Regions from separate parts of the Microbacterium sp. MDV22-iso44 genome, predicted to be linked through region 2. Evidence: predicted binding sites of a transcription regulator. Region 2 holds the regulator's gene; the other holds the start of a gene.
The links. Region 2 encodes LexA, which represses DNA repair genes until DNA is damaged. Its sites were predicted from a motif close to TCGAACANNTGTTCGA; they were not measured.
Positions count from the first base shown of each region.

Region 1: the regulator LexA is predicted to act here: its motif matches at 13,917-13,932, upstream of imuA' (DnaE2-dependent mutagenesis accessory factor ImuA').

Region 1 is NZ_JBZVWS010000001.1:980,795-996,569, reverse strand. Features, by position in the region: gene AC4NN1_RS04915 (sensor histidine kinase) at 1-1,532, opposite strand, end outside; gene AC4NN1_RS04910 (response regulator transcription factor) at 1,621-2,313, opposite strand; gene AC4NN1_RS04905 (CPBP family intramembrane glutamic endopeptidase) at 2,413-3,771, shown strand; gene AC4NN1_RS04900 (DNA repair helicase XPB) at 3,788-5,431, opposite strand; gene AC4NN1_RS04895 (helicase-associated domain-containing protein) at 5,459-7,165, opposite strand; gene AC4NN1_RS04890 (hypothetical protein) at 7,167-7,445, opposite strand; gene AC4NN1_RS04885 (cold-shock protein) at 7,552-7,935, shown strand; gene AC4NN1_RS04880 (DUF3027 domain-containing protein) at 7,928-8,614, shown strand; gene serC (phosphoserine transaminase) at 8,686-9,804, opposite strand; gene AC4NN1_RS04870 (iron-dependent transcriptional repressor DtxR) at 9,912-10,616, shown strand; gene AC4NN1_RS04865 (M23 family metallopeptidase) at 10,901-11,707, shown strand; gene AC4NN1_RS04860 (HNH endonuclease) at 12,015-12,512, shown strand; gene cynS (cyanase) at 12,521-12,991, opposite strand; gene AC4NN1_RS04850 (helix-turn-helix transcriptional regulator) at 13,145-13,840, shown strand; gene imuA' (DnaE2-dependent mutagenesis accessory factor ImuA') at 13,955-14,641, shown strand; gene AC4NN1_RS04840 (DNA polymerase Y family protein) at 14,641-15,775, shown strand, end outside.
Region 2 is NZ_JBZVWS010000002.1:30,484-46,258, reverse strand. Features, by position in the region: gene AC4NN1_RS06930 (helix-turn-helix domain-containing protein) at 1-319, shown strand, start outside; gene AC4NN1_RS06925 (DUF3046 domain-containing protein) at 327-548, shown strand; gene recA (recombinase RecA) at 776-1,834, shown strand; gene AC4NN1_RS06915 (regulatory protein RecX) at 1,837-2,559, shown strand; gene AC4NN1_RS06910 (ABC transporter ATP-binding protein) at 2,625-3,545, shown strand; gene AC4NN1_RS06905 (ABC transporter permease) at 3,542-4,420, shown strand; gene miaB (tRNA (N6-isopentenyl adenosine(37)-C2)-methylthiotransferase MiaB) at 4,470-6,026, shown strand; gene miaA (tRNA (adenosine(37)-N6)-dimethylallyltransferase MiaA) at 6,031-6,951, shown strand; gene AC4NN1_RS06890 (alpha/beta fold hydrolase) at 7,003-7,857, shown strand; gene AC4NN1_RS06885 (TetR/AcrR family transcriptional regulator) at 7,850-8,431, shown strand; gene dapF (diaminopimelate epimerase) at 8,470-9,336, shown strand; gene AC4NN1_RS06875 (class I SAM-dependent methyltransferase) at 9,343-9,984, opposite strand; gene hflX (GTPase HflX) at 10,063-11,577, shown strand; gene AC4NN1_RS06865 (prolyl oligopeptidase family serine peptidase) at 11,593-13,503, opposite strand; gene lexA (transcriptional repressor LexA) at 13,536-14,201, opposite strand; gene AC4NN1_RS06855 (LysM peptidoglycan-binding domain-containing protein) at 14,506-14,880, shown strand; gene AC4NN1_RS06850 (histidinol-phosphate transaminase) at 14,908-15,775, shown strand, end outside.

The DNA.
Region 1 (15,775 bases), on a different contig from region 2:
CCGCCGCCGGCGGTGTCGGTGACCTCGATCGTGCCCTGCAGCGTCGCGACGATGGACGCGACGATCGACAGGCCGAGCCCGGAGCCGCCCGTCTCGCGCGTGCGCGAGGAGTCGGCGCGCCAGAAGCGCTGGAAGATCTTGCTGCGGATCTGCTGGGGGACGCCCTCGCCGTGGTCGGCGACCGAGATCCAGCCGCGACCGGTCTCGAGGTCCGCTCCCACGGAGAGTTCGATCGGCGATCCTGCCGGGGTGTACCGGCGGGCGTTGCCGAGCAGATTCGCGACGACCTGGCGGATGCGGTTCTCGTCACCGAGGACGATCGGCACGACCGGCTGCGGCAGGTGCAGCAGGATCGGCTCGGTCGCCTGGTCGGGGGACGCGGCATCCGCTCGATTCCGACGGCGCAGGAGCCGGCCGGCTCCCGCGATGGCGCCGCCTCGCCGCTTGGGCGAGGGGTCCTGCGCGGGGAAGACCGCCATCGGGACCGGGGAGGTCGAGGTCTGGCCGAGGAACGAGACGTCGCGATCGGGGGATGCCGCGCGCGCGTCGAGTGCGGCATCGCGGGCGATCGGGCGCAGGTCGACCGGCACCACGGCGACGTCGCGCTGTTCGTCGAGCCGTGCGAGGGCGAGGAGGTCTTCGACGAGGGCACCCATGCGGATCGCCTCTTTCTCGATGCGCTCCATCGCCTGCGCCGTCTGCTCCGGGTCCTGGATGGCGCCCATGCGGTAGAGCTCGGCGTAGCCGCGGACGGTCACGAGCGGCGTGCGGAGTTCGTGGCTCGCATCGCCGATGAACCGCCGCATCCGATCGACCGTCGAGTCCCGTTCGCCCAGTGCCTCGTCGATCCGCTCGAGCATGACGTTGATCGCGGTCTTGAGGCGGCCCACCTCGGTGCCCGGCGCGATGTCGCTCATGCGCTGGCTGAAATCGCCCTGCGCGATGGTCATGGCGGTGGACTCGACCTGGCCGAGGCCGCGGAACGCCAGGGTCACCAGTCCGCGGGTCAGGATCGCGCTGCAGACGATCGTGAAGAGGGCGAGGGCGGTGTAGATGCCGATGTAGTTGGCGACCGTCCGGTTCACGTCGTTGAGCGGCAGGGCGACCAGCTGCGTGTAGTACTCCCGCGAGCCCGGGATCGGGAGGGTGTCGACACTGGCGCGGTAGCGCACGGTCCCGTCGGCCGACGGCAGATCGAACGGCGCCGTTCCGTCGAGCACCGTCTGATCGAGCGAGAACGTCTCGGGGAAGGCGGGCGGCGAGAGGGTGTCGTCACCGCCCGCCACGGCCAGACGCTCGCCTTTGCCCTTACCGCTGTACACCGCGACCGAGAAGTCGGTCGGCGCCGCGGCGATCGGGGTGAAGGTGGCTTCGCCGTCGTCGAGCGTGACGTTCATGAGGTTGCTCGCGATGTCGGTCGTGACCGTCTGGGTCAGCGACTGATCGACGGCACCGAGCTGGGCGTTCCGCAGGAAGATCATGGTGCCGACGCCGGCGGCGATCATCCCGAATGCCAGGATGCTCACCGTCACGCCGGTGACTTTCGTGCGCAGGCTGAGACCGCGCCACCAATGGGTGACGCGGTCCTGCGATGCCGTCGGGCCCAGGGGGCGCCTCCGTTCAGGCGGTGCGGTCGGCCTTCAGCATGTATCCGAACCCGCGCTTGGTCTGGATGAGCGGCTCGGAGGAGTGCGGATCGATCTTGCGGCGGAGGTAGGAGATGTAACTCTCGACGATGCCGGCGTCGCCGTTGAAGTCGTACTCCCACACGTGGTCGAGGATCTGCGCCTTGCTGAGCACCCGGTTGGGGTTGAGCATCAGGTACCGCAGGAGCTTGAACTCGGTGGGCGAGAGGTCGATCGAGACATCACCGACCTGGACGTCGTGGGTGTCCTGGTCCATCGTGATCTCGCCGGCCTTGATGATCGAGTCCTCGTCGGCCTGCATCGTGCGGCGGAGGATGGCCTGGATGCGAGCGACGATCTCGTCGAGGCTGAACGGCTTGGTGACGTAGTCGTCGCCGCCGACGTTGAGGCCCTCGATCTTGTCCTCGGTGGCATCCTTCGCCGTGAGGAAGAGGATGGGGGCCGTGTAGCCCGCACCGCGCAGCCGCTTGGTCACGCTGAACCCGTTCATGTCGGGCAGCATGACGTCGAGGATGATCAGGTCGGGTTCTTCTTCGAGGACGGCCGAGATGGTCTGGGCGCCGTTCGCGACGGCACGGACCTGGTATCCGGCGAACCGGAGACTGGTGACCAGCAGGTCCCGGATGTTCGGCTCGTCGTCCACGACGAGGATGCGCGCAGCGGTCATGAGCCCATACTGGCACCGGAATCCATCGGTTTGCTGGACATTCCGTTCCCGGGTCGCTCCGGAGTACGATCCCCGCGCGCGGTGAGACAGGATGGAACGGTGACCGTCCCGCATCCCGCCCCCGTTCCGCCCCGACCCGCGCCGACACTGCCGGCCGACGTCACCGGTCCGGGTGCCGCCTTCAATCGGCTGGTGTTCGCACGGCAGCGCCGCGGGTGGTGGACGCCGCTGGCGACCGGTGCCATGGGCGTCGTCCTCTACCTCGTCGTCAGCACCGTCATCGGTCTCGTCTTCGGCCTGGTCGTCCTCGCCACCGATCCCTCCGTCGACATCTTCGCGCTGACGGACCGGCTCCTCACGATCGACGTCAGCGACCCGATCGGACTCGCCATCATCCTGCTGTCGCTCGCGGTGATGTGGCCGATCTACCTGCTGTCGTCCTTCGTCGTGAACGGTCGACGGGTCGGCTACATCTCCTCGGTCGCCGGAAGGCTCCGATGGAAGTGGCTCCTCCTGTGCATGGGTGCCGCGGTGGTCGTCTACATCGTGATCTCGGCCCTGTCCTTCCTGCTCCCGGCAGAGGAGGGGAGCGGCAACGTCGTCGCGCCCGCGGACAACCCGGCGTTCGTGGCATCCCTTCTCGTCGTCCTCCTGCTGGTGCCCTTCCAGGCGGCCGCGGAGGAGTTCATCTTCCGCGGGTACCTCATGCAGACGGTCGGGCGGTGGTTGAAGCACCCCGCATGGGCGATCCTGCTCCCCGTCCCGCTGTTCGTGCTGGGGCACATCTACGACTGGGCCGGGCAGGCGAGCGTGGCGGTGTTCGCGATCGCCGCCGGCTGGCTGACCTGGCGGACCGGTGGGCTCGAAGCGGCGATCGCCCTGCACATCGTGAACAACCTCGCCGCCTTCGGGTTCTCGGTCTTCGGGCTCAGCGATGCGGCGGCGACCGACACGAGCATCGTCAGCCTGGTGTCCTCCGCCGTGATGATCGCCGCATTCGTCGGTGTCGTCGAGTGGCTGTGGCGCCGCGGTGACGGGCGCCGCACCGTGCGCCTCACGCCGCCGCCGGAGCCGGTGCACGTTCCCGCCGCCTACGCATACCCGCCGGTATACGGCCAGCCGCCTGTCTACGGCCAGCCGCCGGTCTACGGCCAGCCGCCGGTGTATGGGCAGCCGCCGGTGTACGGGCCGGTCTACGGGCAGCCCCCTGTGTACGGGCAGCCCCCTGTGTATGGACAGCCGCTCGTCGATCCGACACCGACGCCCGAGCCGTACGACGGACCGCCGTTGCAGCCGCACCAGGCGCCGCGGTGGGGCGAGTACGCGCCCGCTCCCGACGCGACCCCGACGCCCGACTCCCCGTCGCCGTCCGACGGTGGCTCCGGGTCGATGGGATCGGATGCCGGGGGCACCGGCGGATCGGACGGCGGCTCGTCCGGATCGTCCTCGTCCGACTGACGCTCGCTGACGCTCGTCAGGCGGCGAGCAGGTTGTCCGCGTCGAGGATCGTGTAGCTGTAGCCCTGCTCGGCGAGGAACCGCTGGCGGTTCTGCGCGAAGTCCTGGTCGACGGTGTCGCGTGCGATGAGCGTGTAGAAGCTCGCCTTGTGCCCGTTGGACTTCGGACGGAGCAGACGGCCGAGGCGCTGCGCCTCCTCCTGCCGCGACCCGAACGATCCCGAGACCTGGATCGCGACCGACGCGTCGGGCAGGTCGATCGAGAAGTTGGCGACCTTCGAGACGACGAGCACGGGGATGCGTGCGTGCCGGAACTCGTCGAACAGCACCTCGCGCTCGTCGACGGGAGTGGACCCCGTGATCTTCGGCGCGCCGAGCTCTTCGGCGAGGATGTCGATCTGGTCGAGGTACTGGCCGATCACGAGGATCTGCTCGCCCTCGTGCTTGGCGACCAGGTCGCGGACGACATCGATCTTCGCGTGCGCGGTCGCCGCGAGGCGGTAGCGCTCGTCGTCCGCCGACGCCGCGTACTCGAGCCGGTCGGATGCCGGCAGGTCGATGCGCACCTCGTAGCAGACGGCGGGGGAGATGAAGCCCTGCGCTTCGATCTCCTTCCACGGGGCGTCGAAACGCTTGGGGCCGATGAGGCTGAAGACATCACCCTCACGGCCGTCCTCACGCACGAGGGTCGCCGTGAGGCCGAGGCGGCGCCGCGCCTGCAGGTCGGCGGTCAGCTTGAACACCGGTGCGGGCAGCAGATGCACCTCGTCGTACACGATGAGGCCCCAGTCGAGCGCGTCGAGGAGAGCGAGGTGCGCGTACTCGCCTTTCCGCTTCGCCGTGAGGATCTGGTAGGTCGCGATCGTGACCGGCTTGACCTCCTTGGACTGACCGGAGTACTCGCCGATCTCCTCGGGGGTGAGCGAGGTGCGCTTGAGCAGCTCGTCTCGCCACTGGCGCGCGCTAACGGTGTTCGTCACGAGGATGAGGGTCGTCGTCTTCGTGTCGGCCATGGCCGCCGCGCCGACGAGGGTCTTGCCCGCGCCGCAGGGGAGGACGACGACGCCGGAGCCGCCCTCGCTGAAGATGTCGACGGCCTTCCGCTGATAGGGGCGGAGCGACCAGCCGTCCTCGTGCAGCTCGATCTCGTGGGGGGTGCCCGGGGTGAAGCCGGCGTGATCCTCGGCGGGCCAGCCGATCTTCAGCAGTTCCTGCTTGATCTGACCGCGCGCCCACGCGTCGATGACATACGTATCGGGTGTCGGGTGGGCGATGAGCAGGGGCTGGATGCGGCGGTTCCGCGCGATCTCGGCGAGCACCGGCTTGTCGGTGGAGCGGAGGATCAGCGTCCCCTCGTCATCGCGCTCGATGATGAGGCGGCCGTAGCGGCCGACGGTCTCGCGGATGTCGATTGAGACCGACGGCGGGACGGGGAACTTCGCCCAGCGTTCGAGGGTGGCGAGCATGTCCTCCGCGTCGTGCCCGGCGGCGCGGGCGTTCCACAGCCCGAGCCGCGTCACGCGGTAGGTGTGGATGTGCTCGGGGGCGCGCTCCAGCTCGGCGAAGATCGCGAGTTCGTGTCGCGCGTTCTCCGCGTCGGGATGCGCCACTTCGAGCAGCACGGTTCGGTCGCTCTGGACGATGAGGGGGCCGTCAGCCATAACGGGCAAGTCTACCGGCCCCGCCGGTCACACCGGCCGGACGCTGACGATGCTCGACAGCGGCAGCGTCCGCTCGACGTCGGCGGCGCGGTCGCGACCGCGCAGGCGACCACCGCCGAGACCCGCGGCCTCCAGGGTGACGTCCCGGCTCGATCCGTCGGGCATGCGGACCGTGATCTCGATCGTCGCGCGGGTGCGGACGGCCTGGTCGAGCTCGCGTTCGAGCCAGGCGGCATCCGCGTCGTCGGAGAGGCTGGCGCGCAGGGTCTCGATCAGCGGGCGGTATCGATCGGATGCCGTCGGTTCCGGCGCTGCGCTCTCAGCGACCTCGTGGCGGCCCGGAGCCCGCGGGGCACCGTCGGCATCCACCGCCAGAACGGGGTAGCGCGCGTCGGAGAGCATCCAGAAGGTCGTGTCGGCGCTCGTGCGGGTGACGAGGTCGTCACCGTCGGTCACGAGTCCGAGGGGGCGCAGCGCCTGATCGACGTTGATGGCATCGAGCAGGTCGCGGTCGCCCGATACGCGGGTGTATCCGAGCCGGTCGACGCCGACCCGCAGGGTGCCGTGCCGGGCGGCCGCGCGCTCGATCTCGTAGGCGAGCGGCTGGGGCACGCCGGTGAGCGACAGTTCGGTGAGGAACGCCGTGAGGGATGCCGAGGTCTCGCCGCCCGCGAAGGCCGCGCCGATCGTGTCGGCGGTGAAGCGGTAGGTCGCCGCCTGCGCGCGGGACTCGCGGCGGGCGGTGGTCCGCAGGCGCTGGTCGAGCTGGGGTTCGAGGGGGCCGGGGGCGATGGCCGTCAGGTCGTTCTGCAGGTAGACCTTGTCCACCTCGTGCGGCAGCAGGGAGCGGAGCGCGGCGACATCGACGTCCTTCCCGGCCGCGAGACCCGCGGCCCACTGCGGCGTCGTGCCCGCCGGGGTGAGCACGGCCCACTGCGTGAGCATCGCGGCGAGGCGGCGGACGCGATCGGGCCAGGCCGGATCGAACGGGTACACACCGGGCCACTGCGACGGGTCGCGCCATCCGCCCGAGGCGTCCCGCAGCGCGGCGGGCAGCCGGTCGCGCAGGCGACGGGCGACCTCGATCCACCGCTCCACGGTGCGGATGCCGAGCCACGCCGTTCCCGACTCGGTGACGCTCCAGTTGCGTTCCGACCCCGCGAGCAGGCCGGACTCGGCGGCGATCGCGACGAGGGTGTCGGCTGCGTCGGAGGTCGCCGCCGCTCCCGCCTCGACCAGTCGTCGCCGGTCACCGGCTCCGAGGGCACCGGAGCCGATGCGGCCGAGCGGGGTGCGGGTGGCCACGTGGAGGATGTCGGCGAGCGAGGCCACGGCGTCGAAAGCGCGCTCGGCACTAGCGGCATCCGATTCGGGCCCGCCCTCGAAGATCACCGGCGACTCGACGGGGGAGGCTCCGCCGAGGGCCGCAGCCACGGCGGCGTAGGGCCGGCCCTCCTCGTCGGCGAGGGCGCGTGAGACCAGACCGGCGCGAAGACCGGGGGTCACTGCCGCATCGGCGTCGACGGCGTCACGGAGCGCGGCCGCCTCGAGGTCGGAGACGTCGGCGAGAGCCCGGCTCAGCTGCGCGGGGTCGAGCAGCGCATCGGCCGCGTCGAAGAAGTCGGTCCACGACGTGTTCGGGGCGATGCGGCGGGCATCGAACACCGCGGCGAGGGCATCCGGATCGAGCGTCGCGAGGCGGGTCGCGAGGGCACGAGCATCGGAAGCTGTCACGTCAACGGCCCTTGTTGGCCCGTCCCCGTCGCACGAAGGTCATGATCAGCAGCGCGAGCAGCAGTGCGAAGGCGACCGGCGGCGCGACGTAGACGATGAGGCTCACCACCGGCCAGATGCCCGAGGCGAAGTCGGCCTGCTCCAGTCCACCCGGACCCGACGCGATGATGATCGAGAAGAAGCAGACGACCGAGAGCACCAACAGACCCAGGGACATGAACGCCAGGATGCGGTCTATGCGACGGACGGGAAGGTCGCCGGCCGGGGGCGGAGTGCTCATCCGATCAGAGTAGCGGCTCGCCGCGGTGGCTTAGGGTGGAGGGTGGGGCTGAGACGGTCCCACTTTTCCATGCCCGCACGCGGGCTCGAGCAGCGAGGTTCGACACATGCCCACCGGCAAGGTCAGGTTCTACGACGAGGCGAAGGGATTCGGCTTCATCACCGGCGACGACGGTCAGGACGTTTTCCTGCACGCGACCGCGCTCCCCGCCGACACCACGACGATGAAGCCCGGCACCCGGCTGGAGTACGGCGTCGCCGACGGTCGCCGTGGTCTGCAGGCGCTCGCCGTCCGGGTGCTCGATGCCCCTGTCAGCCTCAGCAAGCGCAACCGCAAGCCCGCCGACGACATGGCCGTCATCATCGAGGACCTCGTGAAGCTCCTCGACGGCATCGGCGGCGATCTGCGCCACGGGCGGTACCCGAGCGGCGCGCACGGCAAGAAGGTCGCCGCTGTGCTCCGCAAGGTCGCTGATGACCTCGATGCCTGAATCGACCGAACCGGCAGAACCGGACACCGCGTCCGTCGAGTCGGCTGACGCCCGTGTCGAGCAGACGGAGGCATCCGCCCCCACCGACCCGCGCCTGTTCGAGGCGCACGACCTCGCGCGCGCGGCGCTTCTCGAGGTGACTCCCGAGGCGACCGTGGGCGATGCCGCGGGGTATCAGCTCGAAGACGGAGGTGTCGTCTCGCTCCGTTTCGCGAACCGGATGGCCGGTTACCCCGGCTGGTTCTGGACGGTGAGCGTCGCCGTCGTCGAGGGATCCGACCCGACCGTCCTCGAGGTGGAGCTGATGCCCGGCGACGGCGCGCTGCTCGCTCCCGAGTGGTTGCCGTGGGCCGAGCGGCTCGCGGAATACCAGGCGGCTCAGGCCGCGTCGGGCGAAGACACGTCCGACGAGGACGACGACGATGACGTGGACGAAGACGAAGACGCCGACGAGGATGACGCCGACGGCGAGGACCTCGACGCCGGCGACTTCGAGAGCGACGGCTCTCCGATCCTTCACGCCGGCGACGTCGACGGCGTCGACATCGACGAGCTCGACGAGTCGGAAGACGACGACGAGTCCGACGAGGACGACGACGAGTCCGACGAGGACGACGACGATGACGATGACGACGAGAACGATGACGACGAGAATGCGGAGGTGCTGCGCGAGTACTGACGCGCGGCATCCGCTCTCACACGAACGCGGCCCCGGGGATCACTCCTCGGGGCCGCGTTCGTCGTGCGTGGTCAATCGGCGAGGTGCTCGACCGTGTAGTCGATGGCGCGGATGAGCTGACGGACGTCGTCGGGCTCGATCGAGACGAACGTCGCGACGCGCAGCTGGTTGCGACCGAGCTTGCGGTACGGCTCGGTGTCGACGATGCCGTTCGCGCGGAGGCTCTTCGCGACGGCGGCCGCGTCGACCGAATCGTCGAAGTCGATCGTGACGACGACGGGGGAGCGGTCGGCCGGGTCGGCGACGAACGGGGTCGCGAAGGACGCGGCATCCGCCCACTCGTACAGGGCGCCCGAGGACTCCGCCGTCCGGGCGCCCGCCCAGGCGAGGCCGCCGTTGCCGTTGATCCACTGCAGCTGGCTGTCGAGCAGCTGCAGTGTCGCGATGGCGGGGGTGTTGAGCGTCTGCTGCAGGCGCGAGTTGTCGAGCGCGTTCTTCAGGCTCAGGAACTCGGGGATGTACCGACCGGATGCCGCGACGCGTTCGATCCGCTCGATGGCGGCCGGCGACACCGCGGCGTACCAGAGGCCGCCGTCGGAGCCGAGGTTCTTCTGAGGCGCGAAGTAGTAGACGTCGGCCTCGGCGATGTCGATGTCGATGCCGCCGGCGGCGCTCGTCGCGTCGATCACGGTGAGGGCGCCCGGGTCGCCGTGGACGCGCGAGATCGCCGTCGCGACACCTGTGGAGGTCTCGTTGTGGGCCCAGGCGTAGACGTCGACGCCGTCGACGGCTTCGGGCTTCGCGCTCGTGCCGGGCTCGGCGCGGCGCACATCGGGGGCCTCGAGCCAGGGGGCGGCGGCAGCCGCGGCGAACTTGCCGCCGAACTCGCCGAACACGAGGTTCTGCGCCCGCTTCTCGATGAGCCCGAAGGCCGCAGCGTCCCAGAACGCGGTCGATCCGCCGTTGCCGAGGATGATCTCGTACCCCTCGGGAAGTCGGAACAGCTCGGCGAGACCGGAGCGGGTGCGGCCGACGAGGTCCTTCACGGGTGCCTGGCGGTGCGAGGTGCCGAAGAGCGATGCCCCCTGGGTGACGAGCGCCTCGAGCTGCTCGGCACGGACCTTGGACGGGCCGCAGCCGAATCGTCCGTCGACGGGCAGGATCTCGCGGGGAAGGGTCACAGTCGCCATGGCGAGAAGTCTAAGGCGCAGGCCCCGGCGGCTCCGGTTCCATGACGCTCCGCGACCGGATGCCGGATAGGCTGGGAACGCACTGTCTCCCGCGCGAAAAGGCCTTCATGACCGACCTCATCGACACCACCGAGATGTATCTGCGCACCATCCTCGAACTCGAGGAAGAGGGCATCACGCCCCTTCGTGCGCGCATCTCCGAGCGCCTCGGCCACTCCGGCCCCACGGTGTCGCAGACGATCGGCCGCATGGAGCGCGACGGTCTCGTCGTCGTCTCAGAGGACCGCAAGCTCGAACTCACCGACCCGGGCCGGCAGAAGGCCGTCGACGTCATGCGCAAGCACCGTCTCGCCGAGCGCCTGCTGTCGGACGTCATCGGCCTCGACTGGGCATACGTCCATGAAGAGGCGTGCCGCTGGGAGCACGTCATGAGCGAGCTCGTCGAGCGTCGGCTCATCGAACTCCTCGACCACCCGACCGAGTCCCCGTACGGCAACCCCATCCCGGGCCTCGACCAGCTGGGCGACGTTCCGGCCAACGCGTTCGACAACGGCGTGGTCGGCCTCGTGCGTCGGCTGAACGACGCCGGCGGGCCGGTGACGGGCAGCATCCGTCGTCTGGCGGAGCCGATGCAGGTCGACCCCGAGCTCCTGACCCAGCTGCGCGACGCGGGCGTCGTCCCCGGGCGCACCGGCTCGTTCCGCTTCAACGAGGGGTACGTCCTCGTCGAGATGGACGGTGTCGACGAGGCGCTCGAGCTCCCCGTCGAGGTCGCCTCGCACATCTTCATCGTCGACGCGCGCGAGATCTGAGCCGTCGCCGCGGCCCCGCTCACAAGAGCGGGAGCGTGACTTATTCGTTACCTTCCGGTAGCCTCGGAGGGTCCATAGGCGAGAAGCCCGCCACGGACCGCCTCGCGAGTTGCCTCTCCGGCTCGTCATTCGCCTGGTGTCCCCTACATCCGTGCCCGACACGGAGTGCCGACGAGCCAGCATCCTCACCCGCGGATGCGGAGGCGCTGGAGGACAGCTTGGCTGAAGAGTTCCACCCGTCGAACGAGATTTCTGAGGCATCGACGGCCCCCCGTAAAGGTCGCTTGAGCCGACGTGTCGCCGCCGCGGCGCCCGCCACTCCTTCGACGTCCCCTCGCCCTCACCCCGTCCGCAGCTTCCTGACCGTCGCCGCCGTCGCCGGCATGGTCGCGACCGTCGCGATCCCGGCGTTCGCCGCCGCCGATCGGGGCGACGTCGCCGAAGCGCGCACGCTGCAGCAGGTCTCCGCCGACGACGCACAATCGCTCGTCGTCGCATCCGAAGGCAGCCCCGAGACCCTCGCACGCGGTGGGTACTCCGCCACGACCCCCGAGGAGATCGAGGCAGCGAAGGCGAAGGAGGCCGCAGAGAAGGCCGCCAAGGCCGCGCTCGCAGCCCGACTCGCGTCAGCCTCGTCCTCGTCATCGTCGTCGCGCAGCTCGTCGAGCTTCTCGTCCTCGGTCCCGCTCGTGTCGCCGGGCTCGGGCACGGTCCGCCGTCCGCTCGCGCACTTCAACAACTTCGGCACGCCCTACGCGGGCCACAAGGGCACCGACTACATGGTCGGACGCGGCGAGCCGATCTACGCCGTCGCCGACGGCACCGTCGTCGCGTCCTCCGAGTCCGGACCGGGCTGGGGTGTGTACGTGAAGATCGCCCACAACATCGGCGGTGTGCGGGTGACCTCGCTCTACGCGCACATGGACTGGGGCACGCGTCGCGTCTCCGTCGGCGACAAGGTCTCGGTCGGCCAGTTGATCGGCCAGGTCGGTTCCACGGGCCGTGCCAACGGCACCCACCTCCACCTCGAGATCCGCATCAACAACGGGTACACGAACGCCGAGTCCTGGCTGCAGGCCAACGCCGGCTGACGAGACACACAGTCATCGTTCTGCTGATGTTCGCCCTGGGGCATCCCGGCGTGTAATACCCTGACCCCGACGCTCGTTCGAGCCGAGGGGAGCCGTATGGACATCCAACCCCGCATTCGCAACCGGAATGCGCTAGGTCGGCATGTGCTGCGGCATCGTGTGCACGATTGCCACGACGTCGGTCGTGCGAATAAGGCGCTGTCTTGATGACGGCGCCTTTTTTCGTACCCGCACCCCTCTCGACCCGCACCGCGTCGACGACACGGAAGGCCGTGAAGCCGTCTCGGCCGTTCGAGAGGACACCCCTATGCGCACCCTGGTGCTGAATGCAGGTTACGAACCCCTGGCCGTCATCTCCTTCAAGCGAGCCCTCGTGCTCGTCATGACCGAGAAAGCCACCATCGTCGAACGCGTCGAAGAGGACCCCGTCTGGGGGACCCGCGACGTGTACGACCGCCCGGCCGTCATCGTGCTGACCCGCTACGTGCGGATCCCGGCCGGCCGGCGGGTCCCGGTCACCCGCCGGGGCGTGCTGCGTCGTGATGGTCACCGGTGCGCGTACTGCGGCAAGAGCGCGTCGACGATCGATCACGTGCTGCCGCGGTCGCGCGGCGGAGCCGACTCGTGGGAGAACCTCGTCGCGGCGTGCCTGCGCTGCAACAACGTCAAGGGCGACCGCACCCCGCAGGAGATGAACTGGGAGCTGCGATGGATGCCGCAGCCCCCGCGCGGAGCCGGCTGGCGCGTTCGCGGCACCGAGCGCGCCGATCCGGCGTGGGAGCCGTACCTGGCGCTCGCGGCGTAGCGCCCAGGTCAGACGCCGGATTCGACCCAGGCGTAGGGCAGGAACTTGCCGTCGATCGTGATGACGACGCGGTCCCCGTCGGGGTGTGCGACGCGGTCGAGAGAGATGCTGCAGTTGATCGCGCTCATGATGCCGTCGCCGAAACGGTCGTGGATGAGGGCTTTGAGCGCGGGCCCGTAGACCTGCACGAGTTCGTGGAAGCGGTAGATCGTCGGGTCGGTAGAGAGATCTGCCTCGGCGGCGCGGTTCGGCTGGCGGGTGAGGGCGTCGACGAGCGCGGCGTCGAGTCCGAGGGCGTCGCCGAGGCGCTCCGCTTCGGCCGGGGGGAGGGCGTGCATCCCGAGAACGGCCGCGGCGGTCCACACCGGCGGACGGCCGATGAGCTCGCTCACCGCGTCCCACGAGAGTCCGCTCTTGCGTCGCACCTCGTCGATGGCGGCACCGGCGGCCTGCTTGCTGATGATCTGGGGGAGCGTCATGACGTGTCCTCTCGTCGGTTCGTTCCATCGGACCAGTCCCGGAGCGTGAGGCGGCAGGAAGAACGCGCACGGATGCCGTCGTTGTGCGCACGTGTGACACGGTCGAAACGCGCGCGACGCGCCAGGGCAAACCTCGGTGCCTAGCGTGGGCCCATGGCGGCGATCGAGCGGTGGATGCAGGCGGTGGTGGATGCCGTCCCGCAGCCGCTGTGGGTCATCGGACGCGGTGGCGCCGTCGCCCACCTGAACGAGGCCGCCGGGCGGTTGCTCGGATACTCCGATCCCCGCCGGGTCGTGGGAGGTCCGAGCCACGAGGTGCTGCACGGGCATCGCGCAGACGGCTCGGCCTACCCCGCGCACGAGTGCCCGATCGTCCACGCGGCGGATCACGGCGGTGACCCGCGGGGCAACGAGGTGTTCGTCACCCGCGCGGGACGGCCGCTCGACGTCGCGTGGCGGGTGGCGGAACTGCCCCTGCCCGAGCATCGACTGCTGTCGTTCGAGCCGCAGGCGCAGGTTCCGGCGAGGCGCGGGGTGCCGTCGGCATCCGCTCTGCGTGCGCAGATCGCCGCGCGGCACCGCGACCCGGAGTTCTGCGTCGACGTGCTCGCGCGGGATGCGCACGTGTCCGTGCGGACGGCGCAGGCCGTGCTGGGGCGTGAGGGGGAGAGCCCCGCGGCGCTGATCCGCGAGTACCGGCTCGGGAGCGCGCAGGGGCTGCTCCGCGACGGGATGCCGGTGGCCGCCGCGGCGTACAGTGCCGGCTTCCGCGATCCGGACACCTTCGCGCGCGCGTTCCGGCGCCGGTTCGGTGTAGCGCCGGGAGCGTTCGCCCGCGACGCGGGCTGAGCCCCGGGCTCGTGCGCAGCGGGCGCGGGCGATGTCGGAACCCGTGCGTATCTTCGACATAGACGGCTTGAGTCGTTCGAACAAAGCTTCTACCATGTCGAGGTGAGATCCATCGTGCGCGACACCGCTACCGCCCAAGAGGTGCAGCGGCTGCGCGCGCAGATGGCTCGTATCCAGGGGCGCAAGCTCGAGGCGCCGCCCCTTCCCACCCATCCTGCCCTGGCCGAGCTGCTGCCGGGCGGGGGGCTGCGGCCGGGATCGTCGTATTCGCTGGGCGGCTCGATGTCGCTGCTGTTCGGGCTGCTGGCGCAGCCGTCGCAGACGGGCAGCTGGTGCGGGGTGGTCGGGATGCCGGGGTTCGGCGCCGAAGCGGCCGAGAAGGCGGGCGTCGACCTGTCGCACCTCGTGCTGATCCCCGAGCCGGGTCCGCGCTGGCTCGCGGTCACCGCGACGATCGCCGACGTGCTGCCGGTCGTCGCGGTGCGTCCACCGTCGCGAGCGAAGGATGCCGAGATCTCGCGGCTCGCGGCCCGCATGCGCGAGCGCGGCGTGGTGCTGCTCGTGCAGGGGCCGTGGCCGCAGACCGAGGCGATGATCGATGTGACGGATGCCCGGTGGTCGGGCCTCGGCGACGGCTACGGCGTGCTGTCGGATCGGGAGCTGACAGTGACGGTCACGAGCCGGCGTTTTCCGGTGCCGCGGTCGTCGCGGATGCTGCTGCCCGCCCCCGATGGGGCGATCGCGGTGCGCGAGCAGCCCATCGCCCCGGTGGTCGACCTGCCGATGCGGGCGGTGAGTTGATGGATCCCGCACTCGTCGACACCGGGATCGAGCCGGTGCGGAGCCTCGTCGTCTGGGTGCCCGACTGGCCGGTGGTCGCGCTGGGTCTCGAGGGGCTCGCCGAGGCCGAGGGGCCGATCGCCGTCTTCGCGAAGGGGATGGTCGCCGCGACCTCGCCCGCTGCGCGGGCGGACGGCGTGCGACGGGGGATGCGGCGCCGCGACGCGCAGGCGCGATGCCCGCAGCTCCAGGTCGTCGACGCCGACGACGCGCGCGACCACCGCACGTTCGCCCCGCTCATCGCCCGGCTCGAGGAGATCGCCCCGGGTGTGCAGCTGCGCGAGCCGGGGCTGTGCGCCCTGCGGGTGAAGGGCCCCGCGCGGTTCTACGGCGGCGAGGCGGGTGCGGCGACGGCGCTCACCGGCGCGCTCGCCGAGCTCGGCGTGAACGATGTGCGCGCGGGGGTGGGGGATGGTCCGTTCACGGCGGAGCAGGCCGCCCGCACCACGGGCCCGGACGCCCCGATGCGGATCGTGCCGCCGGGGGCGGCGGCCGCGTTCCTCGCGCCGATGCCGGTGACGGCGCTCGAGGACGAGTCGGTCGCGAGCCTGTTCGCGCGTCTCGGCATCCACACCCTCGGTCAGCTCGCCGCGCTGCCGCCCGCGCGGCTCGTCGAACGGCTCGGACCCCGCGGGGCGCGGTTGCACGCGCTCGCGTCGGGGCTCGACTCGCAGCCCGTGCAGCCGCGCACGCCGCCGCCTGAGCTCGAGCGCGAGGTCGGCTTCGAGCCGCCGCTCGAGATCGCCGATCAGGTGGCGTTCGGCATCCGTCTCGCCGCGGAGCAGTTCATCTCGGGGCTCGGCGCCGTCGACCTCGTCTGCACCGAGCTGCGCGTTGCGCTGACCGGGGATCGCGGCGACCACAGTGAGCGGGTGTGGCTGCATCCCGGCGCGTTCGATGCGGCCGCGGTCGTCGACCGGGTGCGGTGGCAACTCGCGGAGCGAGGGCTCAAGAGCGCGGTCGCGAAGGTGCGGATCGTGCCCGAGAAGGTGGACGCGGCATCCCATCACGTGACGGGGCTGTTCGGCTCGGGGCCGGAGGAACGCGTGCACTCGGCGCTCTCGCGCGTGCAGGCGATGCTCGGGCACACCGGCG
Region 2 (15,775 bases):
GATCCTGGTTCGTCAAGAGATCGGTGACGTCCTCCGCGACTTCCGGCTGCAGAAGGGTCACACCCTCCGACAGGTCTCCGGCAAGGCGAGCGTCGCACTCGGGTACCTCAGCGAGGTCGAGCGCGGTCAGAAGGAAGCCTCGAGCGAGATCCTCGCCGCCGTGGCCGAGGCCCTCGACGTCCCGATCTCCGCGATCATGCGCGAGGTCGGCGAGCGGATCTCGGTGCTCGAGGGACTGCATTCCCTCTCCGACGTCGTTCCCGACGACCTCGCCTCCCTGGGCGACGAGGTCCCGGCCCCCGAGCTGTCGCTGCGCTGACCGCTCGATGCGTCACAGCGAATTCGATCGCGCCGTCGCCGACGAGTTCGGATCGGGAGGCGCGTCCCTCGTCTCGGACCTGGTGCTGACCGGCGTCGACAATCGGACTGCCCGCGAGGCCTTGGCCGCAGGTGTCGCTCCGCGTGATGTCTGGTATGCCCTGTGCGCCGAGACGGACGTCCCCGTGGACCGCCGTTACGGCGCCGGAAGGCTCGATCCACGCCGGTGAGTCGGCGTGTCGTATCGAAGATGCGTTCGATGCGGGCGTAGTCTCCTGCACAACGGGTGTCGTAGAGACGTCGTTCACGTAAGGGCCGGATCCGGCAGCGATGTCGGAGCCCCCTCCTAACGTGAACGTCGTCAGATGACACCCACGCCCTGTCGCAGCATCCGATCCGTCGGTGAGGAGCGCGACAGCCTACGGGCGACGGAACCGCGAGTATCAAGGAGTACGACATGCCCTCACCTGCAGACCGCGAGAAGGCCCTCGAATCGGCCCTCGCCCAGATCGACCGCCAGTTCGGCAAGGGGTCGATCATGCGACTCGGAAGCGACGAGCGCGCGCCGGTCGAGGTCATCCCGACCGGATCGATCGCCCTCGACGTCGCCCTGGGTATCGGCGGAATCCCTCGCGGCCGCGTCGTCGAGATCTACGGTCCCGAGTCCTCGGGTAAGACGACCCTCACGCTCCACGCCATCGCGAACACGCAGCGGGCCGGCGGTATCGCCGCCTTCATCGACGCCGAGCACGCGCTGGATCCCGGCTACGCCGAGAAGCTGGGCGTCGACATCGATGCCCTCCTCGTCTCGCAGCCCGACACCGGTGAGCAGGCGCTCGAGATCGCCGACATGCTGATCCGCTCCGGTGCCATCGACCTGGTCGTCATCGACTCCGTCGCCGCTCTCGTCCCCGAGGCCGAGATCAAGGGTGAGATGGGTGACTCCCATGTCGGTCTCCAAGCCCGCCTGATGTCGCAGGCGCTCCGCAAGATCACCGGTGGTCTGAACCAGACGAAGACCACGGCGATCTTCATCAACCAGCTCCGCGAGAAGATCGGCGTGTTCTTCGGGTCGCCCGAGACCACCGCCGGTGGTAAGGCGCTCAAGTTCTACGCCTCGGTGCGACTGGACATCCGCCGTATCGAGACCCTGAAGGACGGGTCCGAGGCGGTCGGTAACCGCACCCGCGTGAAGGTCGTCAAGAACAAGATGGCGCCGCCCTTCAAGCAGGCCGAGTTCGACATCCTCTACGGCGTCGGGATCTCGCGAGAGGGAAGCCTCATCGACTTCGGTGTCGAGCACGGCATCGTGAAGAAGTCGGGTGCCTGGTACACGTACGAGGGTGAGCAGCTCGGCCAGGGCAAAGAGAACTCGCGCAACTTCCTGCTGAAGAACACCGACGTGGCTGCCGAGATCGAGAACAAGATCAAGCAGAAGCTCGGCATCGGTCAGCCGAAGGCCGTCGCCGAGGATGCCGCGGTGTCGGACGAGCTGACGGCTCGCCGCCCGGCCTGATCATGACGGATTCGAACGGGGGCGAGCGGGACTCGCTCGCCCCCGTCATCCCGCTCTTCGGACGCCGGACGGAGGCCCCGACCGACGCCGGCGAGGTCACCGGAAACGGCGATGATCCGCAGCCGTGGCATGCGACGTGGATCGCCGAGCGTGCGGCATCCGAGAGGTCCGCGGCCCGTGCCGCTCACCCGGCGACGGGCACCGTGCCCGTCGTGGCTCCGGCGGGTCAGGATGCGCCCGCAGCCGTGGCTGAGCGGATCCTCCTGCGCAAGCTCCGGACGCGATCCCTCTCACTTCGCGAGGCGCGGTCGGTGCTCCGCGAGCACGATCTCGACGAGGCCGAGCTCGAGGGCATCATCGATCGGTTCGTCTCGCTCGGGTACCTCGACGACGCCGCCCTCGCCGAGCAGCTGATCGACAAAGCGACGTCCCGCAAGGCGCAGGGTCGCATGGCGATCGCGCAGGGCCTGGCGCAGCGCGGCATCCCTCGCGACGTGATCGACGAGGCGCTCGATCAACTTCCCGACGATGAGGCCGAGAGGGCTCTCGAGTTCGCACGGTCCAAGGCGCGGGGGCTCGAAGGGCTCGATCGCGATACGGCCCTCCGGCGCCTCGCCGGTCAGTTGGCCCGGCGCGGGTACGGCTCCGTCGCCCTGTCGGTGGCGCGTCGTGCGCTCGACGAGGCGAGCGCACCCCCGCGGCATGGGGTTCGCTTCGAACCGTGACCACGGTTGCGTCCATCTGACAGACTCGCCCTACGCGCGCCCGGCGCGGCCGGAGGAGTGTGCGCATGGCGATCGAGGTCGACGGTCTCGTGAAGTCGTACAAGACCGTCACCGCGGTCGACGGGGTCTCCTTCGCGGTGCCGGACGGCCAGCTGTTCGCCTTCCTCGGTGCGAACGGTGCCGGGAAGTCCACGACGATCGGATGCCTCACGACGCTGCTTCGAGCGGACGCCGGAACGGTCCGCGTCGCGGGGTACGACGTGTCGGCCGAGAGCGAACGGGTGCGGTCGCGGATCGGCGTCGTGTTCCAGCGGTCGCTGCTCGATGACGGTCTGACCGTCCGCGAAAACCTCGCCCTGCGAGCCACGCTCTCCCACATCGACGGTCGACGCTTCGCTGCCAGACTCGACGAAATCTCGCTCCTCGTCGAACTCGACGAGTTCCTCGACCGTCCCTACGGGCGGCTGTCGGGCGGACAGCGTCGCCGCGCGGACATCGCCCGTGCGCTCATGCACGAGCCGTCGATCCTCTTCCTCGACGAGCCGACCGCAGGCTTGGACCCCGCGAGTCGTGTGGCGGTGTGGGCGGCGATCGATCGGCTCCGCTCCGAGCGGGGTCTCACCGTCTTCCTGACGACCCACTACATGGCCGAGACCGAAGAGGCGGATCAGGTCACCATCATCGACGCGGGCCGCGTCGTCGCGAGCGGGACGCCGACTGAACTGCGCGCACGCCACAGTCGCAGCGTCCTCACCGTCACCACACGAGATCCGGACACGCTGTCCGCCCTCGCCACCCGCGGCGGACTGACCGCGACTCGCGACGGCGACATCCTCACGATCGAGGTGTCCGACGCGCGGGGGGCACGGACCTTGCTGGCGGAGCACGACGAGGACGTTCTGGACTTCGAGTTCCGGCACGGTCGGATGGACGACGTCTTCCTCGCCCTCACCGGCCGCGGTGAGCTGGTCGTGGACGCCGTATGAGCATCATCGCGGCCATCGTGCGCCGCAATCTGACCCTGTTCTTCCGCGATCGGATGAACGTCTTCTTCTCGTTGCTGAGCGGGCTCATCCTCTTCTTCCTCTACACGCTCTTCCTCTCCCGGCTGCAGGTCGATGGTCTCGAGCGCACCCTCCCGCGCGCATCGCGCGCCGACATCGAGGCCTTCGTCGACAGTTGGATGCTGTCGGGCATCGTCCTGCTCACGACCGTCACCTCGGGGATCGGAGCGATCTCCGTGTTCGTGGACGATCGCGCCTCGGGCCGGTTCGCCGACTTCCTCGTCGCCCCCATCCGGCGATCGCAGCTGGTGCTCGGCTACCTGCTGTCCTCGGTGTCCGTCGCGGTCGTCATGTCGGGCATCATCCTCATCCTCACCGTGCTCGAACTCGGACTCGTCCGCGGCGCGTGGCTCGGTCCTTTCGAGATCCTGCGGGCGATCGGTGCGATGGTGCTCTGCTGCGTCGCCTTCACCTCCCTGGGAGCCTTCGGGGCCTCCTTCTTGAAGACGACCGGTGCCTATTCCGCGTTCTCGACGGTCGTGGGTACCGTCCTCGGATTCGTCGCGGGTTCCTACATCCCGGTCGGGTCTCTCCCCGATGGCGTCGCGTCGACCATCAACGCCCTCCCGTTCGCCCAAGGAGCCATGCTCCTGCGCCTGCCGTTCACCGACGAGACGATCGCCGCTCTCGCCGGCGGGGACGCCGGCGCCATCAGGGACCTCAAGGAGATCTACGGGATCGATCTCTTCGTCGGCTCGAGCGTCGTCCCCGTGTGGCTCGCCGTCACCGTTCTCGTCGCCGTCGCCGTCACCTTCAGCGCCATCTCTGCGGCCCGCATCCGCTCGCTCCTGCGCTGACACAGCCCGGGGCGTCCCGAGGCGACGCGGCTCGTAGAATGGCCTGATCATGACCAGCCCTTCCGCTGCCCCCACTCTCATCGCCCCGTCAGACGCCGCCGTCACCGCCGATGGTCGCTCCCGCACCTACGAGGTGCGGACCTTCGGGTGTCAGATGAACGTCCACGACTCCGAGCGTCTGTCCGGTTCCCTCGAGTCGGCCGGCTACATCCGTGCTGACGCGGGAGTCGAGGCCGACGTCGTCGTCATCAACACGTGCGCCGTCCGCGACAACGCCGCGGGCAAGCTCTACGGCACCCTCGGGCACCTGAAGAGCCGCAAGGACAAGCACGACGGCATGCAGATCGCCGTCGGCGGCTGCCTGGCACAGATGGACAAGGACGCCGTCCAGCAGAAGGCACCCTGGGTCGACGTCGTCTTCGGCACCCACAACATGGGCTCGCTCCCGAGCCTCCTCGAGCGGGCGCGGCACAACGGCGAGGCGGAGCTCGAGATCCTCGAGTCTCTCGAGGTGTTCCCGTCGACGCTCCCCACCAAGCGCGACTCGGCGCACAGCGGCTGGGTCTCGATCTCCGTCGGGTGCAACAACACCTGCACGTTCTGCATTGTCCCCAGCCTGCGCGGCAAGGAGAAGGATCGCCGCCCGGGTGACATCCTGAACGAGATCCGTCTGCTCGTCGACGACGGCGCGATCGAGGTCACCCTCCTCGGCCAGAACGTCAACAGCTACGGCGTCGAGTTCGGCGACCGCCAGGCGTTCAGCAAGCTCCTGCGCGCGGCGGGCGAGATCCCGGGCCTCGAGCGCGTGCGCTTCACGAGCCCGCACCCCGCTGCGTTCACCGACGACGTCATCGACGCGATGGCGGAGACCCCTGCCGTCATGCCGCAGCTGCACATGCCGCTGCAGTCCGGGTCGGACCGCATCCTCAAGGCGATGCGGCGGTCGTACCGCAGCGAACGGTTCCTCGGCATCCTCGACCGCGTGCGCGAGAAGATGCCCCACGCGGCGATCTCGACCGACATCATCGTGGGCTTCCCGGGCGAGACCGACGAGGACTTCGAGGACACCATGCGCGTCGTCGAGCAGGCGCGATTCGCGGGGGCCTTCACCTTCCAGTACTCGATCCGCGAGGGGACACCCGCTGCGACGATGCCCGATCAGGTCCCCAAGGAGGTCGTCCAGGAGCGGTACAACCGCCTCGTCGCCTTGCAGGAGCGCATTTCCCTCGAGGAGAACCAGGCCCAGCTCGGGCGCACCGTCGAGGTTCTCGTCTCGACGGGGGAGGGGAAGAAGGATGCCGCGACCCGCCGCCTGACCGGCCGCGCCGAGGACAACCGCCTGGTCCACTTCGAGGTGCCCGAGGGTTCCCCGACGCCGCGTCCCGGCGACGTGGTCACGACGGTCGTCACGCACGCCGCGCCGTTCCACCTCCTCGCCGACAGTCCGGACGGCGCGCCGCTGCGCATCCGCCGCACGCGCGCCGGCGACGCGTGGGATCGTGCGCAGGCCGACTCCTGCGGTGTCCCGGCCCCGACCGGTGACGCCGGTCCGCGCGCCGTGTCGCTCGGCCTGCCGATGATCCGCACCGCGACGCCCGGACTCTGACCTCGTGGGCGCGGAGCGCCTGTGGGCGATCGTCGGAGCGACCGGGACGGGTAAGACGTCGCTGTCGCTGGACCTCGCCGAGGAGTTGATCCGTCGCGGCCGCGCGGCGGAGATCGTGAACGCCGATGCCATGCAGCTCTACCGCGGCATGGACATCGGGACCGCGAAGATCCCCCTGACAGAGCGGCGCGGCATCCCGCATCATCTGTTCGACGAGTTCGATGTGACCGAGGACGTCGCTGTCGCCGTCTACCAGGAGAGGGCGCGCGCGACGATCCGCGGCATCCTCGACCGCGGGGCCGACGCGATCCTCGTCGGGGGCTCAGGGCTCTACGTGTCGAGCGTGGTCTTCGACTTCCGCTTCCCGCCCCGCGACCCGGCGCTGCGCGCCCGGCTCGAGGCGGATCTCGACGAGCTCGGAGCCGCGGCGCTGATCGAGCGGATCCGCGACCTCGATCCGAGAGCAGCAGATCGCCTCGATCCGCGCAACAGCCGGCGTGTCGTCCGGGCCCTCGAGGTGCTCCTCCAAGGGGCGGACACCCACGGCGCTGCGCTCCCTGAGGCGCCCGTGCTGTGGCATCCCGCCACCGAACTCGTCGGTGTCCACCTGGACCGTGCAGAGCTGGTCGAGCGCCTCGATGAGCGGGTCCGGGGGATGTGGCGGGACGGTCTGCTCGCCGAGGTCGAGGGCCTCCGGGCCCGGGGTCTCGAGTCCGGTCCGACCGCGCCTCGCGCCATCGGTTACGCGCAGGCACTCGCGCAGCTGGGCGGCCGGATGGACGAAGAAGAGGCCGTCGCCGAGACCCAGGCGCTCACGCGTCGGTACGCGCGGCGTCAGGTCTCGTGGTTCAGGAGGTACCCCGGCATTCGGTGGGTGGATGCCGGGACCCCCAGCATCCGCCTCCTCGACCCCTTGACAAGCTAAAGCTAATAGCCGTAGCCTTCTCGTATCGAACACGATGCGAAGGAGACGCCGATGGTCGAGAAGATCCAGGTCCAAGGCGGGGAGATCGCGTTCGACGTGGTCGGGGACGGTCCACTCGTGGTTCTGGCACACGGGATGGGCGACTCCCGGCGCTCCTATCGCTTCATCGTGCCGGCCCTCGTCGAGGCAGGGTTCCGTGTGGCGAACGTCGACATCCGCGGATGCGGCGAGTCGAGTGCCACGTGGGCGAGCTACAGCCGCGGTGACATAGCCGGTGATCTGCTCGCCGTCATCCGTCATCTCGGCGGTCCCGCGGTCATCGTCGGCCAGTCGATCAGCGGAGGTGCTGCGACGGTCGCGGCAGCGCGCGCCCGGCACGACGTCGTCGGGATCGTCGAGCTCACCCCGTTCACCCGCACGCAGCGATTCGACCCGGTCGGCCTGATCCGGCACCCCCGTCATCGGAAGGGCATGACCCGCCTGGCGACGATGATGCTCCGTGGGAGTGTGCCCGCGTGGCTCCGCTACCTCGACCTCGCCATTCCGCAGAAGCCCGCAGACTGGGCGCAGGAGCAGGCTGGCATCGCCCGTCATCTCGCCGATCCCGCGCGCATGGCCGCGCTCCGGGCCATGGGGCAGACGAGTCCCGCGGATGCGGGGGAGCAGCTCCCGCAGGTGACCGTGCCGGTCCTCGTGGTGATGGGCACGGCCGACCCGGACTGGGCGGACCCCCGGGCCGAGGGAGAAGGGGTGATCGCCGCGCTTAGGCCCGGCATCGGCCGGCTGGCGGTCATCGAGGGTGCCGGACACTACCCGCACGTCGAACGGCCGGGGGAGGTCGTCGACCTCGCCGTCCCGTTCCTGCGAACGGCTTTCTCGATCGGGACGGGGGCGGCGGATGCCTAGGGCCGGCCTCGACGTCGACGCCGTGACGCGCGCCGCAGCCGACCTCATCGACGAGCAGGGGCTCGCCGCCCTGACGATGACGGCGCTGGCGGAGCGGGTCGGCGTCCGTCCGCCGTCGCTCTACAAGCATGTGCCGGGCGGGCTCGTCGAGCTCACCCATCGGGTGGCGACCCTGGCCGCGCAGGACCTCGCGGGGGTGTTCCGTGCGACGCTATCGGAACACCGCGGCGCCGCCCTCACCGACGTCGCTGTCGCCTTCCGGCGCTATGCACAGGCGCACCCGGGTCGGTATGCCGCGACCGCCGCCGCCGAGCCGTCCGGTGATGACGACCCGCTCGCGATCGCGCTCAGCGACAGTCTCGAGGCCCTCGGGGGAGTGTTCGACAGCTACGGACTGCCGAGACAGGAGCACGTCCACGCCATCCGCATGCTCCGGAGCGTGCTCCACGGGTTCGCTGTCCTGGATGCCGCGCACGGCTTCCGGATGGATATCGATGTCGAGGACAGCGTCGCGTGGTCCCTCGATCTCATGGATGCGGGACTCCGCGCGGCGGGGTCGACTCCGCCGCGCTGACCGGCGAAGCGGCATCCACCCGCACCTAGACTGGGCGGGTGTCGACGATCGCATTCACGAAGGGCCACGGGACGGGCAACGACTTCGTCGTCGTCGCCGACCCCGACGGGTCGCTGCATCTGACCGGCGAGCAGATCGCCGCGCTGACCGACCGACGCTTCGGGATCGGAGCCGACGGGCTGTTGCGGGTCGTCCGTTCAGCCGCCATCGCTGCGGGCTCTGAGACTCCCGACGCCGAGTGGTTCATGGACTACCGCAACGCCGACGGCTCGATCGCCGAGATGTGCGGCAACGGTGTCCGCGTCTTCGTGAAGTACCTCCTGAGTGCGGGTTACGCGACGCTCGGCGCCGGCGAGACCCTGCGCATCGGCACACGCGCCGGAACCAAGACCGTCACGCTCGCCGACAACGGATTCGAAGTCGACCTCGGCCTGTGGCGTCCGACCTCCGACGAGGTCCTCGTGCGGGCGCACGGTCTGAAGATCGCGCGCCCCGGTCTCGGCATCGACGTCGGGAACCCCCATGTCGTCGTCGCCCTCTCGAGCATCGCCGAGCTCGACGGGCTCGACCTGACGGTCCAGCCGATCCTGGACCCCGTCCCGGCAGCCGGCGCGAACGTCGAGTTCGTCGTCCCCGAAGAACCCCTCATCACCGACGACGTCGGCGCGATCCGGATGCGCGTGTTCGAGCGGGGCGTCGGGGAGACGCTCTCGTGCGGGACCGGGGTAGCGGCATCCGCTCTGGCCGTGCGTCACTGGGCGGGGGCCGGTGCCCCGGACCGGTGGACGGTGGACGTCCCCGGCGGCCGTCTCGGGGTGCGCGTCGTGCGGACGGATGCCGGTGAGCGCGTCCTGCTCTCCGGTCCCGCGTCGCTCGTCTTCTCGGGCGAGATCACGCTCGCCTGACGTCGCTCAGGGGAGGGTGATCGTCCCCGTCGCGGGCGTGCCGTGACGGCGGACCTTCAGCACCCGGAATCCTCGCCCGGTCGCGGCACGGGTGACCGAATAGCCCCTGTCGAGGGATGCCGCGAGCCACCGCTGCAGCGAATCGGAACCGAGATTGCGCTGCACGACGAGCCAGGCATCGCTGCGCTCGGCGAGCCGGGGAATCCACGTCTCGAGCAGTCCGTGCAGGACATCCTTGCCGACACGGATCGGCGGGTTGGACCGGATGGTGCGGAAGGCGACGTCGCTCGGAACATCTTCGGGCAGCACGGCGTTGACGTTATCGAGGCCGAGTTCCGCAGCGTTGCGGCGGACGAGGTCCAGCGCTCGCTCGTTGACGTCGACGGCCCACACCGTCGCGTGAGGCGCGTCGATGGCGAGCGACAGCGCGATGGGACCCCAGCCGCATCCGAGATCGAGAAGATGACCGCCCGCCGGGGGCGGAGGCGTGTTCGCCAGGAGCACCGCCGTCCCGCCGTCCACACGGTCGGGACTGAAGACCCCGCCCGCTGTCGTCACCTCGACGTCGCGACCGGCGAGGGACACACGGATGCGGCGGAGGTTCTCGGAGCTGGACGGGGACGCGCTGAAGTAATGGTCGCTCCCCATGCGACGAGCGTAGCGGAGGCGGTGGAAGCCGCGGGAAGCTAGAGTTCACGGATGGCCGCGAGGCCGCGAAAGGATCACATGACAGACACCACCACCCCTGCCGCGACGGACGAGCCGGTGGACCCGGTAGACCGCGTGCTGGCGCGAGCGGAGTCGCGTTCGGGGGTGCGCGTGTTCGGCGCCGCACAGGCGCTGCAGGACGAGAGCACCGTCGCCTACGGCGACACGGACGGCGACCAGTGGGACCGCGAGGAGCGCGCCGCGCTCCGCCGCGTCCCGGGGCTGTCCACCGAACTCGAGGACGTCACCGAGGTCGAGTACCGCCAGCTGCGGCTGGAGAACGTCGTGCTCGTGGGCGTCTACCCCCAGGGGTCGACGGAGGATGCCGAGAACTCGTTGCGCGAGCTCGCCGCACTCGCCGAGACAGCCGGGGCCGTCGTCCTCGACGGCGTGCTGCAGCGTCGTCCGCATCCCGATCCCGCGACGTACATCGGCCGCGGTAAGGCGGCGGAACTCCGCGACCTGGTCGTCGCCGTCGGTGCCGACACGGTCATCGCCGACACCGAGCTCGCGCCCAGCCAGCGACGCGCCCTCGAGGACGTCGTCAAGGTCAAGGTCATCGACCGGACCACCGTCATCCTCGACATCTTCAGCCAGCACGCGAAGAGCCGGGAGGGCAAGGCGCAGGTCGAACTCGCCCAGCTCGAATACCTCCTTCCGCGCCTGCGCGGCTGGGGTGACTCGATGAGCCGACAGGCCGGTGGCCAGGTCGGCGCCGGCGGCGCCGGTATGGGCTCGCGCGGTCCGGGTGAGACGAAGATCGAGCTCGACCGCCGACGCATCCGCACGCGCATGGCGATGCTGCGCCGTCAGATCCGCGACTTCAAGCCGGCCCGTGAGGCCAAGCGTGCCGAGCGCAAGCGCAACACGATCCCGTCGGTCGCGATCGCCGGGTACACGAACGCCGGCAAGTCGAGTCTGCTCAACAAGCTGACGAGCGCGGGCGTCCTCGTCGAGAACGCGCTGTTCGCGACCCTGGACGCGACCGTCCGTCGCGCGCAGGCGGCCGACGGTCGGGTCTACACGCTCACCGACACCGTCGGGTTCGTCCGCAACCTCCCGCACCAGCTGGTCGAGGCGTTCCGCTCGACGCTCGAGGAGGTCGGCGACGCGGACGTCATCGTGCACGTCGTCGACGGGTCGCACCCCGACCCGGCCGCACAGCTCGCGACCGTCCGCGACGTCATGGGCGATGTGGGGGCGCGCTCGACGAACGAGATCGTCGTCTTCAACAAGGCCGACCTGATCGACCCCGACACGCGCCTCGTGCTGCGCGGCCTCGAGCCGAAGGCGCACTTCGTCTCGTCGCGCACCGGCGAAGGCATCGTCGAGCTGCGCGCGACGATCGAGGACGCTCTGCCGTTGCCGGCCGTCGAGGTCAACGCGCTCGTCCCGTACGACCGCGGCGATCTCGTCAGCGCCGTCCACGAGTCCGGTCATATCCTGTCGACCCGTCACGAGGAGGGCGGCACCGCCGTCCACGCCCACGTCTCGGAGCGACTGGCGGCCGAGCTCGCGCCGTACGCGCGCTGACCGATCGATTCGGACTCAGCCGAGCGCGATCGCGAGGACCCCGGGGGTCTCGAAGCCGAACACCTGACCGAGGAAGGCCAGCTCGGATTCGAGCGCGTGCACGACGGTCTCCGCTCGTCGGAACCCGTGCCCCTCGCCGTCGTACAGGACGTAGGCGTGCGGCACGCCGCGTCCGGCCAGGGCGTCGCGGATGGCCTCCGCCTGCGTCGGCGGCACGACCGCGTCGTCCGATCCCTGCAGGAGCAGGACCGGCACGCGGAAGCCCTCCGTGTGGCTGAGCGGTGAGCGCTCGAGGTACAACGCCTCCGCCGCGGGGAGCGGCCCGATGAGACCGTCGAGGTAGCGGGCCTCGAAGTCGTGGGTGTCGGTGGCGAGCAGGCGCGCGTCTCCGACGCCGTAGCGGGAGATCCCCGCGGCGAAGACGTCGGTGCCGACGAGGGCCGCGAGCACGGTCCAGCCGCCGGCCGAGCTCCCCGCGATCGCCAGGCGCGCGGCATCCGCTCGTCCCTCCGCGGCGAGACCGGATGCCGCGGCTGCGACATCGTCGCGATCGACGACGCCCCACTGCCCGCGGAGCCGATCGCGATAGGCCCGCCCGTAGCCGGTCGAGCCGCCGTGGTTCACCTCGACGACGCCGATGCCCCGGCTCGTGAAGAAGGTGATCCGGCTGTCGGCCACACCGCCGACGTGGGCCGTCGGGCCGCCGTGCACGAGGGCGATGTACGGCGGAAGTTCGCCCTCGGGCGCCGTGTGGTGCGGGTTGGTGGGCGGGTGATCGAACGCGTGGACGTCGCCGTGGCGGCTGTGCACCGTGAAGGGGCGCGCCGGGGGGATCCACTCGTCGCCGAGGTCGGAGCGCGAGCCCACGACGAGCGTCACGTCGCCGTGTTCGTCGAGCTGCCAGATGCCGGTGACCCCGGGCGCCATCCCCGACACCAGCACGCGGGATCCGAGGGTATCCTCGACGACCGCGCGCGATCGGACGGGGATGCCGGTCGCGCGGGCGGTCCCCTCCGCGTCGATGCGCACCACCTCGTCGGCGCCGTGCGTCCGGACCGCGACGATCCCGCCGTCCGGCAGGAGTGCGTACCACCGGACGCCGAGCACCCACAGTCCGCCTCCGGTGTCGGCGTCCGCGGGGGCGATCGGCTCCGCCGGAAGATCGGATGCCACGTCCCGCCGCCACAGGTTCCACCGACCGGCGTTCGGACCGGCCGAGGGGTCGTCGAGCCAGATGAGCCGGCCGGAGGCATCCCACTCCGGCTGAAGTGCCGCTGTCTCGCCGGACGTGATCGGGCGCCAGGTCGTCACGGTGCCGTGGGCGAGGTCTCCGACCCGGATCTGCGTGCGGTCCCAGGGCATGTCCGGGTGGTCCCACGCCACCCAGGCGAGGTGCCTGCCGTCGTGCGACAGCGCCGGTTGCGCGAGGAAGTCGCTTCCCCCGACGATCTCGCGCGCCTCGCCGCCGTCCTGGGGGATGGACACGATCGATCGCCGTGGCACGGGGCTGCCGTCGTGCACTTCCCGGATCGCGAGCAGCACCCCGTGCTCCCACCGCAGGCCGCCGTGACGGGCCTGCGGGTCGTCGGGGGTGAGCGGCGTCGGCTCCTCTCCTCTGCGGAGCGACCAGACGCGCTGATCGGACTTCTCGACGAAGTAGAGCCGGCCGTCCTCATCGGTCGTCCACGACCCGCCGCCGTACTCGTGCACGCGGGAGCGCGCGCTCCACGGGGCGGGGAGGAGATCCTCGACCTCGCCGTCGACCGAGCGCCGGATCGACGAGCGACCGCCCTGATCGGGCAGCGACTCTCCCCACCAGACCTCGTCGGCCACGAAACGTGCACCGTCGTAACGCGGCGCCGCGGCGGAGGCGTCCGCAGCGGACAGGGGCGAGATCCACGAACCGTAAGGAGCGACCGTCGTCATGCCCTCACGCTACGCGGTGGCGCCCACCCGGATCACACGGCTCGAAGGACAGCGACGACCTTCCCGAGGACGACCGCGTCGTCGCCGAGGATCGGCTCGAACGCGGAGTTGCGGGGGAGGAGCCAGGTGTGTCCGTCGCGCTGGCGGAACGTCTTGACGGTGGCTTCGCCGTCGAGCATCGCCGCGACGATCTCACCATTTGACGCATCCGCCTGCGAGCGCACGACGACCCAGTCGCCATCGCAGATGGCGGCGTCGATCATCGAGTCCCCCGACACCCTCAGCATGAACAGGTCGCCCTTGCCGACGAGCTGACGGGGAAGGGGGAAGATCTCCTCGACCTGCTGCTCGGCGGTGATCGGCACCCCCGCGGCAATGCGTCCGACCAGGGGGACCATGGCGGCGTCGCCCACGGCGGGCGCGGCATCGGCCGGGTTCTCCCCGGCGGCGCCCGGGAGGTCGATGAGGACCTCCATGGCCCGGGTCTTGCCGGGATCGCGACGGAGGTACCCGCTCAGCTCGAGCTGATTGAGCTGATGGGTGACGCTCGAGAGCGACTTCAAGCCGACCGCATCCCCGATCTCACGCATGCTCGGCGGATACCCGTAGCGAGCGATCGACCGCTGGATCACCTCGAGGATCGCGAGCTGCTTGTCGCTCAGGCTCTTGCGCCGGCGGGTCTGCGGCTTGTCGCTCATGTCGTTCCTTTCACGGCCCCGCGTCCCCGCCGGTTTTCCGGGCGTCGGACGTCGAGCCGGGGGCACTCGCCTTCGAATGTCGGAGGTTGGTGATGGGCTCTGTTCATCGAAACCGTATCCGGTGTCGATGGGATCGTCCCGTAGCCGACCGCGTGTCGTCTTCGATCGATCTGCGGATAACCGCTCTCTTGACAGTGTACGAACATCGAAGATAGATTCGGAAGAGAACTTCGCACCCGCCCGTCCCGGCCGATGGGCGGGGGCGAAGATCTCATCTGACCGGGGTTGCCCCGAGGAGGACACCATGAACTCGATCACCACCATCACGCCCGCCCGTCCGGTCGCTGTCCGCACCCGTCTGCGTCTCACGACGCGTGGGCGCCGCGCCCTCATGACCGTTGCGACTCTGCCTGCCGTCGTCGCCCTGGGTGTCGGCATCCTTTCGGGTGGCGGCGCACTCGCCAGTGGCGATGCGGGCACGCCCGCGGGTTCCTTCAGCACCGTGACCGTTCTGCCCGGCGACTCGCTGTGGACCATCGCCCAGGACATCGCACCCGACAGCGACCCGCGTGACGTCATCGACGAGATCGTCCGCCTCAACGCCCTCCCGTCCACCGCCGTCGACGCCGGCGAGTCCCTCGCGATCCCCGCCTCCTACAGTGCTCAGGCGGCCGAATAAGGCGTCGTGACGCCCTACGATGGCGGGGTGAGTGCGAGTCTCGACGACCTACCCCTCCGTGACGACCTGCGCGGTCAGATCCCGTATGGAGCCCCGCAGGCCTCCCTCCCGGTGACGTTGAACGTCAACGAGAACACCCACCCTGTTCCCGAAGACGTCGCGGACGACATCCTGGATGCTGTCGCTCAGGCGCTCCGCGACATCAACCGGTACCCCGACCGCGAGTTCACGGTGCTGCGAGAGGGGTTCGCCGACTACCTCGGCCACGGTCTCGAACCGGAGCAGATCTGGGCGGCGAACGGGTCGAACGAAGTCCTCCACCACCTGCTGCAGGCGTTCGCCGGCCCGGGGCGGACGGCGTTCGGATTCTCGCCGACGTACTCGATGTATCCGCTGCTGACGGGGGCGACGGGCGCCACGTACGTCAGCGGCTCCCGCGGCGAGGACTTCACGCTCACCGCGGCCGACGCCGCCGAGCAGGTCGAGCGTGCGCAGCCCGATGTCGTGTTCCTCTGCTCGCCGAACAACCCGACGGGCACGCCCCTCTCCCTCGATGTCATCGAGGCGGTCTACGACGCGTCCCAGGGCATCGTGATCGTCGACGAGGCGTACCAGGAGTTCGCGCCGCACGACGAGCCCTCGGCGCTGACCCTTCTCCACGGGCGCGAGCGTCTCGTCGTCTCGCGGACGATGAGCAAGGCCTTCGCCTTCGCCGGTGCGCGGGTGGGGTACCTCGCCGCCGACCCTGCGGTGATCGACGCACTCCGGCTGGTGCGCCTGCCGTACCACCTGAGCGCGCTCACGCAGGCGGCTGCGACCGCTGCCCTGCGGCACGCGCCCACGATGCTCCGGATGGTCGATGACATCGTCGCCCAGCGCGACCGGATCTCCGCCA